4 regions of the Kitasatospora herbaricolor genome follow, and region 3 is predicted to be linked to each of the others. Evidence: riboswitches for the same ligand, from Rfam matches in the RefSeq annotation. Region 3 holds a riboswitch; each other region holds the start of a gene.
The links. A riboswitch is a leader RNA that binds a small molecule or an ion and turns the genes downstream of it on or off. The one in region 3 is predicted to bind cobalamin.
Positions count from the first base shown of each region.

Region 1: linked by a shared signal. The riboswitch ahead of nicT (Nickel transporter NicT) and the one ahead of metE (5-methyltetrahydropteroyltriglutamate--homocysteine S-methyltransferase) in region 3 are both predicted to bind cobalamin.
Region 2: linked by a shared signal. The riboswitch ahead of J2S46_RS28845 (cobalamin biosynthesis protein) and the one ahead of metE (5-methyltetrahydropteroyltriglutamate--homocysteine S-methyltransferase) in region 3 are both predicted to bind cobalamin.
Region 4: linked by a shared signal. The riboswitch ahead of J2S46_RS25500 (ribonucleoside-diphosphate reductase subunit alpha) and the one ahead of metE (5-methyltetrahydropteroyltriglutamate--homocysteine S-methyltransferase) in region 3 are both predicted to bind cobalamin.

Region 1 is NZ_JAUSVA010000002.1:7,674,172-7,678,333, forward strand. It holds gene J2S46_RS33355 (quinone oxidoreductase family protein) at 1-777, shown strand, start outside; gene J2S46_RS33360 (ArsR/SmtB family transcription factor) at 770-1,153, opposite strand; cobalamin riboswitch at 1,240-1,478, shown strand; gene nicT (Nickel transporter NicT) at 1,507-2,625, shown strand; gene J2S46_RS33370 (EamA family transporter) at 2,669-3,523, opposite strand; gene J2S46_RS33375 (helix-turn-helix domain-containing protein) at 3,696-4,162, shown strand, end outside.
Region 2 is NZ_JAUSVA010000002.1:6,560,944-6,565,105, forward strand. It holds gene J2S46_RS28840 (cobyric acid synthase) at 1-1,194, opposite strand, end outside; gene J2S46_RS28845 (cobalamin biosynthesis protein) at 1,191-2,174, opposite strand; cobalamin riboswitch at 2,300-2,432, opposite strand; gene J2S46_RS28850 (helix-turn-helix domain-containing protein) at 2,774-3,484, shown strand; gene J2S46_RS28855 (alpha/beta hydrolase family protein) at 3,708-4,162, shown strand, end outside.
Region 3 is NZ_JAUSVA010000002.1:6,791,931-6,796,092, forward strand. It holds gene ddaH (dimethylargininase) at 1-645, shown strand, start outside; cobalamin riboswitch at 792-1,011, shown strand; gene metE (5-methyltetrahydropteroyltriglutamate--homocysteine S-methyltransferase) at 1,177-3,486, shown strand; gene tsaD (tRNA (adenosine(37)-N6)-threonylcarbamoyltransferase complex transferase subunit TsaD) at 3,574-4,162, opposite strand, start outside.
Region 4 is NZ_JAUSVA010000002.1:5,748,975-5,753,136, reverse strand. It holds gene J2S46_RS25510 (glycosyltransferase family 2 protein) at 1-43, opposite strand, end outside; gene J2S46_RS25505 (hypothetical protein) at 368-1,402, opposite strand; cobalamin riboswitch at 1,538-1,699, shown strand; gene J2S46_RS25500 (ribonucleoside-diphosphate reductase subunit alpha) at 1,810-4,162, shown strand, end outside.

The DNA of each region.
Region 1 (4,162 bases), 880 kb from region 3:
GCCCCGCAGGCCCCGGCCGGCCCGGGCGGCGAGTACCTCGGCCGGGTGGTCGCGGCCGGCGAGGGCGTCACCGGCTTCGCGCCCGGCGACCGGGTCGGCGGGATCGCCCCGGCGGTGCACGCCGAGCTGGTGGCCGCCCCGGCGGGGCTCGCCGTCGCCGTGCCCGGTGCGCCGGCCGCCGGTGACGCGCTGGCGGTGCTGCGCAGCGGGCTGGTCGCCCTCGGCGCGCTGCGGGTGGGCGGCCTGCGGGCCGGCGAGTCGGTCCTGGTCACGGCGGCGGGCGGCGGGGTGGGACACCTGGCCGTCCAGCTGGCCCGGGCGCTCGGCGCGGGCCGGGTGATCGCGGCCGTGGGCGCCGGGGAGAAGGCCGGCTTCGTGCGGGGGCTCGGCGCGGACGAGGTGTTCCGCTACCAGGACGGAAGCTGGGGCGCGCCGGTGGACCTCGTCCTGGACGGTGTCGGGGGCGAGGTGCTGCCCAGGGCGCTCGACGCGCTGGCGCCGTTCGGCCGGCTGGTCGCCCTCGGCGGCGCGGGCGGCACGCTCGACGCCGGCGAACTGCTGGGCGGGATGCGGACGGTGACCGGTCTGTCGATGGCCGTGCTGGCCCGGCACCGCCCCGGGCTGCTCGACGAGTGGCGCCAGGAGCTCTGGGAGCTGCTCGGGCGGGGAGCGCTCCGGCCGGTCTGCACGGAGTTCCCGGTCACCGCGGCGGCCGAGGCGTTCGGCCTGCTGGAGCGCCGGGCCAACCTCGGCAAGGTGGTCCTGCGGATCAGCTGACGGCCGGCTCCGGGCCCACGTGCTCGGCCGCCGCGCAGGGGCCCAGCAGGGCGCCGAGCTCCTGGTCGACGACCCGGTAGCGCACCACCCGGCCGTCCCGCTCCCCGGCCACCACGCCGGCGGTGCGCAGCAGCCGGAGCGCCTGCGAGACGGCCGGGTCGCGCATGCCGGTGGCCACCGCGAGGTCGCTGACGGCGAGCGGCCCGGCCCGGTGCAGGGCGACCAGCAGCGCGAGCCGGCCGGGGTCGGCGAGCAGCGAGAAGCGCTCGGCCCAGGCGCGCACCCGGGCGGTGTCGCCGATGGCGGCGATGGCCTCGCAGACCCGGTGCCCGTCGATGGTCCGGTGGTCCGCGCGCTCGGCCGGTACGAGATGCATGCGGGCATTGTCGCAGCCGGGGGACTGACTGTGATCCTGAACACCTGCGCAGGTGCGCAGCCTTGCACAAGTGACCTGACGCCCCGTACGGTGTGGCCCGCCGTGGTGTTCGGGAAGACCGGTGACGGACCTTCAGAGGTCCCATTCCGGAGCGGCCCTCGCCACTGTGAACGGGAAGTCTCCGCACCGTACCCGCCCCCCGGGCGGGTGGTCACTGGACGCCGAGGCGTCCGGGAAGGCCTGGTGCGGTCGCGCAGCACCCACCGCCGCTTCGCGGCCGGGTGTGCCCCGAAGCCAGGAGACCGGCCACGGCATCTCACGAAGTGATCCACGAGGTGCTGGAGCGTGACCGGATGACCCTGCCCGAAATCGGTGCTGCCCGAACGGCGGCGCCCGCGGTCGATCCCGCGCTCCCCGCCTTCCGCTGGCGGCGCGAGGACACCGTACGGACGGCCGGGCTGATGGTGGTGATCCTGGCCATGCACGTGCTGGCGTTCGGGACGCTGTTCTTCCTGGTCGCACCGCACGAGTACGCGGTCGGTACCCAGGTCTTCGGGGTTGGCCTGGGCATCACCGCCTACACCCTGGGGATGCGGCACGCCTTCGACGCCGACCACATCGCGGTGATCGACAACACCACCCGCAAGCTGATGGCGGACGGCCGGCGCCCGGTGTCGGTGGGCTTCTGGTTCGCGCTCGGGCACTCCTCGATGGTCGTGCTGATGGCGGCCCTGGTGGCGGGCGGCGCCCAGCTGGCCAACACCCTGATGGACGAGGACTCGGTCACCCACCAGTGGCTCGGGGTGCTGGGCACCAGCGCGTCCGGGGCCTTCCTCTACCTGATCGGCGCGCTCAACCTGGCCGCGCTCTTCGGCATCCTTCGGGTCTTCCGGGCGATGCGGGACGGGCGCTACGACGAGGCGGAGCTGGAGGAGCACCTCAACTCCCGGGGCCTGTTCAACCGGGTGCTGAGCCGGGCCACCCGCTCGATCACCCGGCCCGGCCAGATGTTCCCGGTCGGCATGGTGCTGGGCCTCGGCTTCGACACCGCGACCGAGGTGACCCTGATGGTGATGGCCGGCAGCGGCGCCGCGGCGGGCCTGCCCTGGTACGCGATCGTCTGCCTGCCGCTGCTGTTCGCCGCCGGGATGAGCCTGTTCGACACGCTGGACGGGACGTTCATGAACTTCGCCTACCAGTGGGCGTTCTCCAACCCGGTGCGCAAGGTGTACTACAACCTGACCATCACCGGGCTGTCGATCGCGGTCGCCTTCATCATCGGCACCATCGAACTGGTCGGCGTGCTGCACGAGAAGCTGGACCTGACCGACCCGGTCAGCGGCTGGATCGCCGGCCTCTCGCTCGACAACGTCGGGTACGTGATCGTCGGCCTGTTCGTGGTGGTCTGGGCGGCGGCGATCGCGTACTGGCGACTGGGCCGGGTCGAGCAGCGCTGGGCCGCCCGCCCCTGACCGGCCCCGCCCCGGGTCGGCGCGCGGGCGGGGCCGGCCGGGCTCAGGCGGCGGCGAGCAGCAAGGTCCCGGCCACCGCCAGGCCGGCGCCCAGCACCTGGACGGGGCGCAGCCGCTCCTTCAGCAGGCCGCGCGCCATCAAGGCGGTGACCACCGGGAAGAGCGAGGCGAGCACGGCGGCCGCGGCCGCCGACCCGCTGTGCGAGGCCGTCGCGTAGGTGCCGTTCGCCGCCACGTCGGCCACGCCGATCGCGGTCAGTGCGGGCATCCGCCCGCGCAGCTCCCGGCCGAGGGCCCGGCGGGCTCCGGCCGGGCGCAGCATCGGGGCGAGCGCGGCGCCGCCGACGGCGATGTTGCAGAGCCGCTGCACGCAGAGGGTCAGCAGCAGCCTGCCCTCGCCGGAGGCATGCGCGACCAGGGCCATCACGGCGCCGAAGCCGAAGGCTGCGCCCAGGGTGAGCAGCAGGACCGTCCGGCCGGCGGACCGCCCGCCGCGCTCCGGGCCGCCGGCCAGGGCGACGCCGACCACCGCCACCGCGATCCCGGCCGCCTGGAGGAGACCGGGGCGCTCGCCGAGCACCAGCCCGACGCCGACCGGGACGGCCACCCCGACGGTGGCCAGCGGCGAGACCACCCCCATCGGGCCCAGTGCCAGTGCCCGGTAGAAGGCCAGCATCGCGAACGGGCCGATCACGCCGGCCGCGACGGCGTACCAGAGCATCGGGGAGGCGTCCGCGAGGCCGCCGGTGGCGAGCACGGCGACCACCAGCACCACGGCGGCCGCCAGCTGGGAGGCGACCACCACCGACAGGGCCGGCAGCCGCCGGGTGAGGGCTCCGCCGCCGAAGTCGGCCAGGCCCCAGAGCAGGCTGGCGCTGAGCGCGAGCAGGGCGCTCATCGGGAGGCGGCCGGCTGGCCGGCGGGGGTGTGCGGGGCGGGCGCGCGCCCGGCCGGCGGGTGAACGTGGGACAGCACAGTGGCCTCCGCAGTACAGTCGGGTGGACTTCTTGTCCGGACCGCAGCGTAGTGCAACATAGTGAACTATCCGAATCAATTCATTGGACTGTCCCGTGCCGGATCCCGATCTCGTCACCCAGGCGCTCGCCCGGAACCTCAAACGGCTGCGCACCGAGCGCGGCTACACCCTGGACGCCCTGGCCGCCCGGGCCGGCGTCAGCCGGGGGATGATCGTGCAGATCGAGCAGGCGCGGACCAATCCCAGCGTCGCCTCGGTGGTGCGGCTCGCCGATGCGCTCGGCGCCTCGATCGCCCGGCTGCTCGACTACGACGAGAGCGCCGCGGTGCGGATCGTCACCGCCGACCAGGCCGTCCCGCTCTGGAGCGGCCCGGCCGGCGGCAGCGGCACGCTGCTCAGCGGCGTGGAGGCGCCCGGGCCGCTGGAACTCTGGGCCTGGCGCCTCGAACCCGGCGAGGGCTACAGCTCCGAGGCGCACCCGGCCGGCACGGTCGAGATCGTCCGGGTGGAGACCGGCGAGCTGACCCTCTCGCACGGCGACCGCGACCATGCGGTGCCGGC
Region 2 (4,162 bases), 230 kb from region 3:
CACGCCGTGGTGGATCTCGTAGCCCTCGACCCGCTGTCCGAAGGCCTCGCCCACCGGACGGGCCAGCACCTTCTCGGCGCCGAACCGGACGTGCGCCGGCAGCAGCGCCAGCCCGTCGACCGCGCCGGCCTTCGACTCCACCCGGTCGACGATCTCGCGGGTCAGCATCTGGTAGCCGCCGCAGACGCCGAGCACCGGCAGCCCGGCGGCGGCCCTGGCCCGCAGGGCGGGCTCCAGGCCGCGCTCGCGCAGCCAGGCCAGGTCGGCGACGGTGGCCCGGGTGCCGGGCAGGATCACCAGGTCGGCGTCGGCCAGCTCCTCGGGGCGGGTGGCCCAGCGGACCAGCACCCCGGGCTCCTGGGCCAGCGCGTCCACGTCGGTGAAGTTGGACAGCCGGGGGAACCGCACCACGGCCACCCGCAGCACGTCCGCGCCGAGCGGGCCGGGCGTGTCCTCGCGGTCGACCACGGTGGAGAGGTCGAGCGAGTCCTCGGCGTCCAGCCAGAGGCCCTTCAGCATCGGCAGGGTGCCGAGCACCGGACGGCCGGTCAGCCGGTGCAGCATCTCCAGGCCGGGCTCCAGCAGCCGGGCGTCGCCGCGGAACTTGTTCACGAACCACCCGGCCACGTGCCGCTGGTCCTCGGCCGAGAGCAGCGCCAGCGTCCCGTACATCGCGGCGAAGACCCCGCCCCGGTCGATGTCGCCGACCACCACCACGGGCAGGGCGGCAGCCGTGGCCAGGCCCATGTTGGCGATGTCGCGGTCCCGCAGGTTGATCTCGGCGGGTGAGCCGGCGCCCTCGCACACCACCACGTCGTAGCGGCGCCGCAGGTCGGCCAGGCACTCCAGGGACTTCTCCAGCAGGACGGGCTTGCGCTCGCGGTAGTCCAGCGCGCCGACCTCGGCGACCGCCCGTCCGAGCAGCACCACCTGGCTGCGGCCGTCCGCGCCGGGCTTGAGCAGCACCGGGTTCATCGCCGCCTCCGGCTCGACCCGGGCGGCCTGCGCCTGCATCGCCTGGGCGCGGCCGATCTCGGCGCCGTCGGCGGTGACGAAGGAGTTCAGCGACATGTTCTGCGCCTTGAAGGGCGCGACCTTGACGCCCTGTCGGGCCAGCCAGCGGCAGATCCCGGCCGTGACCACGCTCTTGCCGGCGTCCGAGGTCGTTCCGGCGACCAGCAGTGCCCCGCTCAATTGCGGCCACCCTTCCGTTGACGTGTGAGGCCCCGGCCCGCGCCGTGCAGGAGGGCGTGCCCGGCGGCGGTGACGCCGAGCGCGAGCAGCCCGACCCGGCGGGAGAGCCGGCAGGCCCGTTCGATGTCGGCCACCCCGACCGGGGGCAGTTCGCGGCCCAGTACCGGCCGGTGCTCGACCCTCTCGCCGTAGGCCAGGGTGCCGCCGAGGCGCACGCCCAGCGCGCCGGCGAAGGCGGCCTCGGCCCGGCCGGCGTTGGGGCTGGGGTGGGCCGCGCCGTCGCGGTGCCAGACCCGCCAGGCGGTGGCGGGCCGGGGCGCGGCCAGGACGGTCAGCAGCGCGGTGAGCCGGGCGCCGGGCCAGCCGGCCACGTCGTCCAGCCGGGCCGAGGCCCAGCCGAAGCGGACGTAGCGGGGCGAGCGGTGCCCGACCATCGCGTCCAGGGTGTTGACGGCCCGGAAGGCGAGCAGGCCGGGGGTGCCGGCCAGCGCTCCCCAGACCAGGGCGTTCACCACCGCGTCGGCGGTGTTCTCGGCGACGGACTCCACCACCGCCCGGGCGATCTGCTGCTCGTCCAGCGCGCTCGGGTCGCGCCCGCACAGGTGCGGCAGCCGCTCCCGGGCGGCGGTGAGGTCCCCCGCCGAGAGCGAGCGCCCGACGGTCCCGGCCTCCCGGATGAGCGAGGTGCCGCCGAGCACCGTCCAGGTCGCGGCGGCGGCCAGCGCCGCCCTGCCTGCCGGCGAGCGTCCCAGGGTGCGGTCGGCGAGCGTGGCGACGGTCGCGACGGTGCCCACGCAGAGCGCGGTGTACGCCGCGCCGGCGGCCCGCCGGTCGCGCCAGAGCAGCCGTTCCAGGCGGCCGGCGGCGGTGCCGAAGGCGGCCACCGGGTGACCGCGTCGCGGGTCGGCGAAGCGGGCGTCGGCCAGGTGTCCGGCGACGGCGCCCAGGGCGAAGGCTGCGCCGCGGGTCAGCCCGCGCACGGCAGGTGCGCGGCGGTACGGCGGCGGGCTCGGTTCGACGGTGGCCGGTGGACGGCCCGGGCAGCCTGCATGGCGTGCGTGTCCTCACTCAGGGTCCGCGCCCTGGCTCGACGTACCGGGGGCGAGAGTCTCCTGGCTTCCGGGTCGGACACACCCTCGGGCCTTCCCGCGGGCTTCTGACGGACCGCCGTGACCATGGTTCGAGCGTGCTCCCCGGTGACAGTGGCGGGACCGCGCCGGATTCGCACCGGCTTCCTCTGCATGCCTCCGTTTGGCTGATGGATCCCATCACGCGGCCGAACCGGGAGTCAACCAAGGCCACCGAGGGTTTGGTCACACGCGCGGCCCGCGTGCGCCGTGCGCGGCGCGCGGACGACGCACCCCGGGCGCCGGGCCGGCCGTCCGCGAGCGGCGCAGGCCAGGGTCGCGCTACCCGCGTAGCGGTGCGCCTTGGAGGAAACCGTCATTACCTCCGAGTAGCGCGCCCGTCGGGCGGCACTGATCTGTACGATCCGCCAGTCGCCCACCGGGGGCCTGACCTGCGCTTCGTGCGTTCGGCGTCTGGGGCCGTCCGGGCCCGGCCCGTACGGTCGTTGCTCATGCGATCCAGACAGCCCTCCGTGACGCCGGTGCCCTTCTCGCCCATGGCGGCCAGGGCGCACCGCGCCGGGCTGGGCCTGACCCCTCATCAAGTGGCGGAGGGGATGGCCGCGCACGGGGTCCGGCTGCTGCCGGCCCACGTGATCGGCTGGGAGACGGGGGAGATCCGGCCCTCCGAGGAGGAGTTCATCGCCCTCGCCCGCGCCCTGTGGTGCCCGCCCGCCCAGTTGATGGGAGCCCGGCCGGCCTGCCTGCGCGACTTCCGGGTGGCCCGGGAGCTCGGCCGGGACGAGGCCGCCCGCCGGATCGGCCTGTCGCCGCGCGCCTACGACCTCGCCGAGGACGCCGGCCGGTGGACCGGGGACGAGGACCGGACGTACGCGCTCGCCCAGGTGCTCGGGATGACGCTGCGGGAGGTGGTGGCCGTCCTCGGCCGTGGGGAGGAGCTGGACCAGCGGCTGCGCCGTTGCGTCGACGGGCGCTGGCAGGCCCAGGTGAAGGCGGTCGGGCGGATCGTCCCGGTGCCGAAGGAACTGCTCGCGGCGGTGCTGACGGACCTGCAGAACGAGTACCAGGTGACGGCGCACTGGGGCTCCGGCGGCTGGGGGTCGTCCGCCCCGGCGCAGCCCGAGCCCCCGCGGCAGACCCGGCCGCTCGGCGAGCGCTTCTGGGAGCTGCTGTCCCGGCGGCCCACCGAGATCCCGGTCTGACCCCCGAGCCTCTCCTTCCCCTTTCTTCCTCCGCGTCCCCCTTTCCGGGTTCCTTCCTCCGCGCTCCGCACGGCTCCCCGCCCGCCCGCTTCCGATCCCCGCCCGTGCCCCGGACGGCCCCGCACCGGTGGCCGCCCGGCCCCGCGACGCGTGGACTGGGGAGCGGATCCAACCGGGCCGTGGCCGGCCGCCCGGCAGGGAGCAGCAGAGCGGGGAGCGAGATATGCGTTGGGGAACCGCAGCAGTCGTGGCGGCCGCCGCGGCCGGTACGGGCGTGGCCGTACTGGCCCTCGGGCGCAAGGTGTCGGAGCGGGCGGTGCACCCCCGCGCGGACCACGCGTCCGGCGCCCGGCCGGTCCGGGTGCTCGGCGTGGCCGCCGGCCGGGTCACCCTCACCCGGACGGTGGAGACCGCCCGTCCGGGCCGCTACGCCCTGGAATGGGGGGCCGACGGCCACGCGGTGGTCGGCGAGGTCCTGCAGAGCGACCAGCAGGCCGTCACCCGCCGGCTGGAGCGGGCGGACACCGGCACCCTGGAGACCGGCACCGTGGTGCGGCTGACCCCCCGGGTCCACCTGGGGGACCCGACCACCGCGCTCGGGCTGCCCTTCCTGGAGACCGCCGCGGTCGGCGAGGCCGGGCCGCTGCCCGCCTGGTACCTGGACGGGATGCGCGGCAC
Region 3 (4,162 bases):
ACCGTCGAGGTGATCGAGCCGTTGCCGTGCCTGCCCGACATGGTCTTCGCGGCCAACGGCGCCACCGTGGTCGACGGCCGGGTGTTCGGGGCGCGGTTCCGCCACGTCGAGCGCACCGCCGAGGGCCCGGCCTACCTGGACTGGTTCACCGCCCGCGGCTACCGGGACGTGTACTGGCCCGAGCACATCAACGAGGGCGAGGGCGACCTGCTGGCCGTCGGCCGCAGGATCCTGGCCGGCAGCGGCTTCCGCACCGACCCCCGCTCGCACGCCGAGGCTCAGGAGTTCTTCGGCCTGCCGGTGATCGGCCTGACGCTGGTGGACCCGAAGTTCTACCACCTGGACACCGCCCTCGCGGTGCTCTCCGACGACGAGGTCATGTACTACCCCGAGGCGTTCAGCCCCGGCAGCCGGGCCGTCCTGCGCGAGCTCTTCCCGGACGCCGTCCTCGCCACCGCCGAGGACGCCGAGGTCTTCGGCCTCAACGCGCTCTCCGACGGGCGCCACGTGCTGCTGCCGGAGGCCGCCGTCGGGCTCCACCGCCAGCTCCGCGAGCGCGGCTTCGAGCCGATCGGCGTCGACCTGACGGAGCTGCTGCGGGCCGGAGGCAGCGTCAAGTGCTGCACGCTGGAGCTGCGTCCGTAGCCGCCGTCCGCGCGCGGACCGGTGCCGCGCGCACCGGTCCGCCGCGCCGGCCCGGGCCCCGGCGCCCGGGCCCCGGCGCTCGGCCCCGCGTCCCACCGCGACATCCGGCATGCGGACGAATTCCGCCGGCGGGACGCCGGTGGGCCTAGGCTGTGGCCTGCAGTCGGTTCGCCCTGCCAGCCAGGCAGGCGCGTCGCAAGAGGGAACCCGGTGGGAATCCGGGACTGCCCCGCAGCGGTGAGTGGGAACGACCGCCGTCACATGCACTGGGCCCAGGCGGCCCGGGAAGCGACGGCCACTAGGTGCCGGGCCGTCAGGCCCGGTGTGCTCGCGAGTCCGAAGACCTGCCACTGCCCGCGTGCGACCGCACGCGGTGATCCCGGTGACCTCGTGGGTGGGTACCGCCCGGCCGAAGGCCGGGGGTGGGTCGGCGGAGCGGGCGGGCACCTCGACGTGCCGCGCCCCCGCTGTCGTACCTTCGCGCGCACGTGCTCTCCCGGGATCGCAGCGCGACTCGCGAAGGAGAGTTCCGTGTCACCGAGTTCCACCACCCCGCAGGCCACCGTGTACGGCTGCCCCCGTCAGGGCCCGGACCGGGAGCTGAAGAAGGCGATCGAGGGCTACTGGGCCGGCCGGGTCACCGCCGCCGGCCTGCATGCCACCGCCGCCGGTCTGCGCCGCGACACCTGGCGGCGCCTCGCCGAGGCCGGCGTCACCGAAGTCCCCACCGGCGACTTCTCGTTGTACGACCACGTACTGGACACCACCGTGGCGGTCGGCGCGATCCCGGCCCGGCACCGCGCCGCCGTCGACGCCGACCCGCTGGACGGGTACTTCGCCATGGCGCGCGGCACCCAGGACGTGGCGCCGCTGGAGATGACCAAGTGGTTCGACACCAACTACCACTATCTGGTGCCCGAGTTGGGGCCGGACACGGTCTTCTCGGCGAACTCCGCCAAGTCGGTCCAGGAACTGCGTGAGGCCCTCCTGCTCGGCCACCGCGCCCGTCCGGTCCTGGTCGGCCCGCTGACCTACCTGCTGCTCGCCAAGCCCGCGCCCGGCGTCGACCCCGGCTTCCAGCCGCTCACGCTGCTCGACCGCCTGCTGCCCGTCTACGCCGAACTCCTCGCCGGCCTGCGCGCCGCCGGCGCCGGCTGGGTGCAACTGGACGAGCCCGCCCTCGTGCAGGACCGCACCGCGGCCGAACTCAACGCCGCCGCCCGGGCCTACCGCGACCTCGGCGCCCTCACCGAGCGGCCCAGGATCCTGGTCGCGACCTACTTCGACCGGGCCGGCGCGGCCCTGCCGGTGCTGGCCGAGGCCCCGGTCGAAGGCGTCGGCCTGGACTTCACCGGCCCCGCCGCCGGCAACCTCGACGACCTGGCCGCCGTCGGCGGCCTGCCCGGCAAGCGGCTGGTCGCGGGCGTGGTGGACGGCCGCAACATCTGGATCAACGACCTGGAGAAGTCGCTGGCGACCCTGGCCACCCTGCTCGGCCTGGCCGGGCAGGTCGACGTGGCACCGTCCTGCTCGCTGCTGCACGTCCCGCTCGACGCCGCCCGCGAACGCGACCTGGACCCGCAGATCGCCCGCTGGCTCGCCTTCGCCCGGCAGAAGACCGCCGAGATCACCACCCTCGCCCGCGGACTGCGCGAGGGCACCCACGCGATCGGCGCCGAACTCGCCGCCAACCGGGCCGACCTGGCCTCCCGGGCCGCCTCCGCCCTCACCCACGATCCGGCCGTCCGCGCCAGGGCCGCCGCCACCACCGCCGAGGACGCCCGCCGCGCGCAGGCCTACCCCGAACGCGCCGAGGCCCAGCGCGCCCGGCTGAAGCTGCCACTGCTGCCGACCACCACCATCGGCTCCTTCCCGCAGACCACCGAACTGCGCACCGCCCGCGCCGACCTGCGCGCCGGACGCCTGGACCGGGCCGGCTACCGGGAGCGGATGGCGGCCGAGGTCCGTGAGGTCATCGCCTACCAGGAGAAGGCCGGGCTGGACGTCCTGGTGCACGGCGAACCCGAACGCAACGACATGGTCCAGTACTTCGCGGAGCAGCTCACCGGCTACCTCGCCACCCGGCACGGCTGGGTGCAGTCCTACGGCACCCGCTACGTCCGCCCGCCCGTGCTGGCCGGCGACGTCTCCCGCCCCCGCCCGATGACCGTCGACTGGTTCCGCTACGCCCAGGACCTCACCGACCGCCCGGTCAAGGGGATGCTGACCGGTCCGGTCACCATGCTCGCTTGGTCCTTCGTCCGCGACGACCAGCCGCTCGCCGACACCGCCCGCCAGGTCGCCCTCGCCCTGCGCGACGAGGTCACCGACCTGGAGGCGGCCGGCGCCGCGGTCGTCCAGGTGGACGAGCCGGCCCTGCGCGAGACGCTCCCGCTGCGCGCCGCCGACCGCCCCGGCTACCTGGCCTGGGCCACCGAGGCGTTCCGGCTGACCACCTCCGGGGTCCGGGCCGACACCCAGGTGCACACCCACATGTGCTACGCCGAGTTCGGCGAGATCATGGCCGCGATCGACGAGTTGGACGCGGACGTGATCAGCCTGGAGGCGGCCCGCTCGCACATGCGGGTGGCGCACGAGCTGGCCGGGGCCGGTTACCCCCGCGAGGTCGGCCCGGGCGTCTACGACATCCACTCGCCCCGGGTGCCGAGCGCCGGGGAGGCCGCCGCCCTGCTGCGCGAGGGGCTCGCCGCCATCCCCGCCGAACGCCTCTGGGTCAACCCGGACTGCGGCCTGAAGACCCGGGGCTGGGCCGAGACCCGGGCCTCCCTCGACCACCTGGTCGAGGCGGCCCGCCTGGCGCGGGCGGAGCTGGGCGGCTGACGGGAGGGCCGGGGCCGGCCCGACGCCCACGGGCGGGCGGGCCGGCCCCGGCCCTCGCACCAGGTCCGCCCCGGTGCGGCGGCGGGTTCAGGCCGCCCGGGCCCGGCGGTGCGCGGAGGGCGCCAGCCGGGCGTACTCAAGCGGTGCGGACGGGTCGACGGCGAGGTCCGGCGGCGCGGGCTCGGCGCCGGCCCTGACCAGCAGGTCGCCGACGGCGGCGACCATCGCGCCGTTGTCGGTGCACAGGGGCAGCGGCGGCACCCGCAGGGCGATCCCGGCGGCGGCGCATCGCTGCTCGGTGAGGGCGCGGACGCGGGAGTTCGCGGCCACGCCGCCGACCACGACCAGGGTGCCGATGCCGTGCTCGGTGCAGGCCCGGACGGCCTTGCGGGTGAGGGTGTCGGCGATGGCCTCCTGCAGGGCCGCGGCGGCGTCCGGGACGTGCGGTTCCCGGCCGTCGGCGCGCTGCGCCTCGATCCAGCGGGCGGCGGCCGTCTTCAGGCCCGAGAAGGAGAAGGCGTACGGGGGATCGTTCGGTCCGCTCAGCGGCCGCGGGAGGCGGACGGCCCCCGGGTCGCCGGCCCGGGCGGCCCGGTCGACCGCCGGACCGCCGGGGTAGGGCAGGCGCAGGATCCGGGCGACCTTGTCGAAGCACTCCCCGGCGGCGTCGTCCAGG
Region 4 (4,162 bases), 1.0 Mb from region 3:
ACGACTTGCGTCTTCTGCTGGGCGCACTGGTCGCGGTGCTCACCGCGCGGTACCTCCTGGTAGCTGCGTTCCGCGTGCCGGAGCGAACTGACCATGCAGCAACTGTCCCCCGGGGCACCACACCTTATCGGACGCGCGTTCGCGGCCTGTTACGGCCGTCGTGAACAGGACGTCACGAACGGTCCGGCACGAACGGCCCGGTGCCCCCGGGCCCGGACGGCCCGTCACCCGCGACCGGCACCGGGGCGCGGGTCACCGGCCGGATCCGACCGGATCGGGCCAGGCCAGGCCGGGCAGGGGCCGGGCAAGGCGAGGGCCAGGCCAGGGTAGGGGTAGCCCGCCACCCCACGTCCGCGCGCGGAGGTACTCAGCCGGCGGTGGCCGCCGGCTTGGCCCGGCCCAGCAGGACCTCCTTGGCGCGGTCCGCGAGCGGGCTCGCCGCCGCGGCCGCCGCCGGATCGGCCTGGTCCGGCGTCTGCTTGAGCGAACCGGCGACGGTGAAGTACCCGAAGCGGCCCACCGCGGCGTGCGTCTCGGCGCAGCCCGACTTGTCGGTGACGCAGAAGGTGGCGACCCCGGGGCCGGACAGGCCCTGGACCAGGCCCGCGTGCCGGCCGAGCGCCTTGTCGGCGCCCGCCTTGTTGTCGAAGACGGCGATGCCGACCGTGACGGCGCTCTCCCCGGACACGTAGGTGGCCCGGACCAGCGAACGGCAGGCGTCGTCGCCGAGGGCGAGCCCGAGCCCGCCGGTGGTCGCCTTGGAACAGGGCGAGGTCGACCCGGTGACCATCCGGGTCCAGACCTTGCCGTCGATGGTGCGGGTCTGGTCGGGGAAGAGCGTCGCGGCGTCGACCGGGGCCTTGTCCGTCGAGGCGTCGGAGATCAGCGGCAGCGCCTGCTCCAGCGGCAGGCCGGTCGAGGCGGCCGGCTTCGGGTTCGGCTTGTTGCCGCCGCCGCCCTTGCCGGAGATGACCACGCCGGCGGCCACCACGCCGCCGACGAGCACCACGGCCAGCACCGCGGCGCCGATCCACAGCCGGCGGCGCTTGCGGGACTCGTTCTCGTGCTGGTCGGCCAGCTGGGTCCAGTTCGGCTCGGCCTGGAACGGCTGCGGCGCGGGCTGCCACTGCGGCGGCGGCGCCTGCTGCGGACCGGGCTGGGGGGCGAACGGCTGCTGCGGCTGGTGCTGCTGCGGGATCGGCGGGGGAACCGGCTGGCCCTGCGGCGGGAGCTGCTGCGCGGGCTGGCTGTACGGCACCGGGGGCGGGCCGAAACCACCCGGAGCCGGCGGGACGGGCTGCTGCCCCTGCGGCGGCTGCCCCGGTGCCCCCGGCTGCTGACCCTGGACCGGCTGTGCGGGCTGACGCGTCCAGTCGGACGGTACGCCCGTTCCCTCGCTCATGAGGCGAGATCGTAAAGCATGGTGCGCGCGGCAGGGCTGTCCGGTAATCAATCCGTTCCCAAATCCGGGCCCGGCACCCTCCCCCTTGCCTGCTCCGTGAGCCGACGACTGGTCGCCCGACACGCCACAGTGCACAACATGTGGTGCTTCATCGGGCTGGCGCCACTAGATGTATGCTCACTCCTGCTGTCGAACGCAGGGGAACCCGGTGCGAGTCCGGGACTGCCCCGCAGCGGTGAGCGGGCTGCCCGACCGGGCCACGCGAGTCCGATGACCTGCCGACGGTGTGCCACAGGGCTTCCCCGCAGTCGCCATGCAGCACAGCAGTATCGTCCGGGCCTCGCGGGTGGGCCGGGGGGTGGTTCGCGCGCGCCGTGAGGTGTTCCGCGCTGCCCTCCCCTGCGCCCATGCGGCCCGGCAGCCCCCTCGCCGACCGCCGCCGCCAGGAGAGAAGCGCCTTGACCACCGCTGCCTCAGTCACCCTGCCCGCCCAGGGTTCCAGCCCCGCCGCCCCGTCCGACCCGACGGTGTCCGACCCCGGTGGAGCGCTCCTGCGCCTCCTGACCGACCGCAGCGTCGACCTGCCCCAGGTCGACCCCGGCCACGTCGCCGCCGCCGCCCTGCGCGGCCGGCACGCCGGCTCCGACTTCGCGGAGCTGCGCGGGCTGGCCGTCGAGGCCGCCGCGTCGATGATCGCCGAGGACCCGCAGTACTCGAAGCTCGCGGCCCGGCTGCTCGCCCTGGAGATCCAGGACGAGGCCGTCGGCCAGGGCGCCGTCTCCTTCTCCGCCTCGATCACCGTCGGCCACGCCGAGGGCCTGATCGGCGACACCACCGCCGCGTTCGTGGCCAAGCACGCCGACGCGCTGGACGCCCTGATCGACCAGAAGGGCGACGACCGCTTCGAGTACTTCGGCCTGCGCACCGTGCAGTCCCGGTACCTGCTGCGCCACCCGATCACCCGCAAGGTGATCGAGACCCCGCAGCACTTCCTGCTCCGCGTCGCCAGCGGCCTGGCGGTCGGCGACGACGAGCAGTCGGTCCGCGAGGTCGCCGAGCTGTACGCGCTGATGAGCGCGCTCTCCTACCTGCCGTCCTCGCCGACGCTGTTCAACTCCGGCACCAAGCACCCGCAGATGTCGTCCTGCTACCTGCTGGACTCGCCGCTGGACAACCTGGACTCGATCTACTCGCGCTACGCGCAGATCGCCCGGCTCTCCAAGCACGCCGGCGGCATCGGCCTCTCCTACAGCCGGATCCGCTCGCGCGGCTCGCTGATCCGCGGCACCAACGGCAAGTCCAACGGCATCGTGCCGTTCCTGCGCACCCTGGACTCCTCGGTGGCGGCGGTCAACCAGGGCGGCCGGCGCAAGGGCGCGGCCTGCGTCTACCTGGAGACCTGGCACGCGGACATCGAGGAGTTCCTGGAGCTCCGCGACAACACCGGCGAGGAGGCCCGCCGCACCCACAACCTGAACCTCGCCCACTGGATCCCGGACGAGTTCATGCGCCGGGTCAACGCGGGCGGCGACTGGTCGCTGTTCTCCCCCGCCGACGTGCCCGAGCTGGTCGACCTGTGGGGCGCCGACTTCGACGAGGCGTACCTGAAGGCCGAGGCGGCCGGCAAGGCCGTGCGCACCATCCCCGCGCAGACCCTGTACGCCCGGATGATGCGCACCCTGGCGCAGACCGGCAACGGCTGGATGACCTTCAAGGACGCCTCCAACCGGGCCGCCAACCAGACCGCCCTCCCCGGCCGGACCGTCCACTCCTCCAACCTCTGCACGGAGATCCTGGAGGTCACGGACGACTCCGAGACCGCGGTCTGCAACCTGGGCTCGGTCAACCTGGGCGCCCACGTGGCCCCCGGCGCCACCCCCGCCGACCTGGTGAACGCGATGGACTGGGACCGGCTGGACTCGACCGTCCGCACCGCCGTCACCTTCCTCGACCGCGTGGTGGACATCAACTTCTACCCGACCCCCGAGGCCGGCACCTCCAACTCCCGCTGGCGCCCGGTGGGCCTCGGCGTGATGGGCCTGCAGGACGTCTTCTTCAAGCTCCGCCTGGACTTCGACTCCGCCGAGGCCAAGCAGCTCTCCACGCTGATCTCCGAGCGGATCATGCTGGTCGCCTACGAGCGCTCCAGCGAGCTGGCCGAGCAGCTGGGCCGGCACGAGGCGTACGCGGAGACCCGCGCCGCCCGCGGCCAGCTGCACATCGACCACTTCGGGACCACCCCGCAGTGGACCGAGCGCTGGGACGCGCTGCGCGCCCGGATCGCCACCACCGGCCTGCGCAACTCGCTGCTCCTCGCGATCGCGCCGACCGCGACCATCGCCTCGATCGCCGGCGTGTACGAGTGCATCGAGCCGCAGGTGTCCAACCTGTTCAAGCGCGAGACCCTCTCCGGCGAGTTCCTCCAGGTCAACCCGTACCTGGTCCGCGAGCTGAAGGAGCTGGGCGTCTGGGATGCGCAGACCCGGGACGCGCTGCGCGAGGCCAACGGCTCCGTCCAGGACCTCAACTGGCTGCCCGCCGAGGTCCGCGCGCTGTACCGCACCGCCTGGGAGCTCCCGCAGCGGGCGCTGATCGACCTGGCCGCCGCCCGGCAGCCGTACATCGACCAGAGCCAGTCGCTGAACCTCTTCATGGCCGCGCCCACCATCGGCAAGCTCAGCTCGATGTACGCGTACGCCTGGAAGGTCGGCCTGAAGACCACGTACTACCTGCGTTCGCGCCCGGCCACCCGGATCGCCC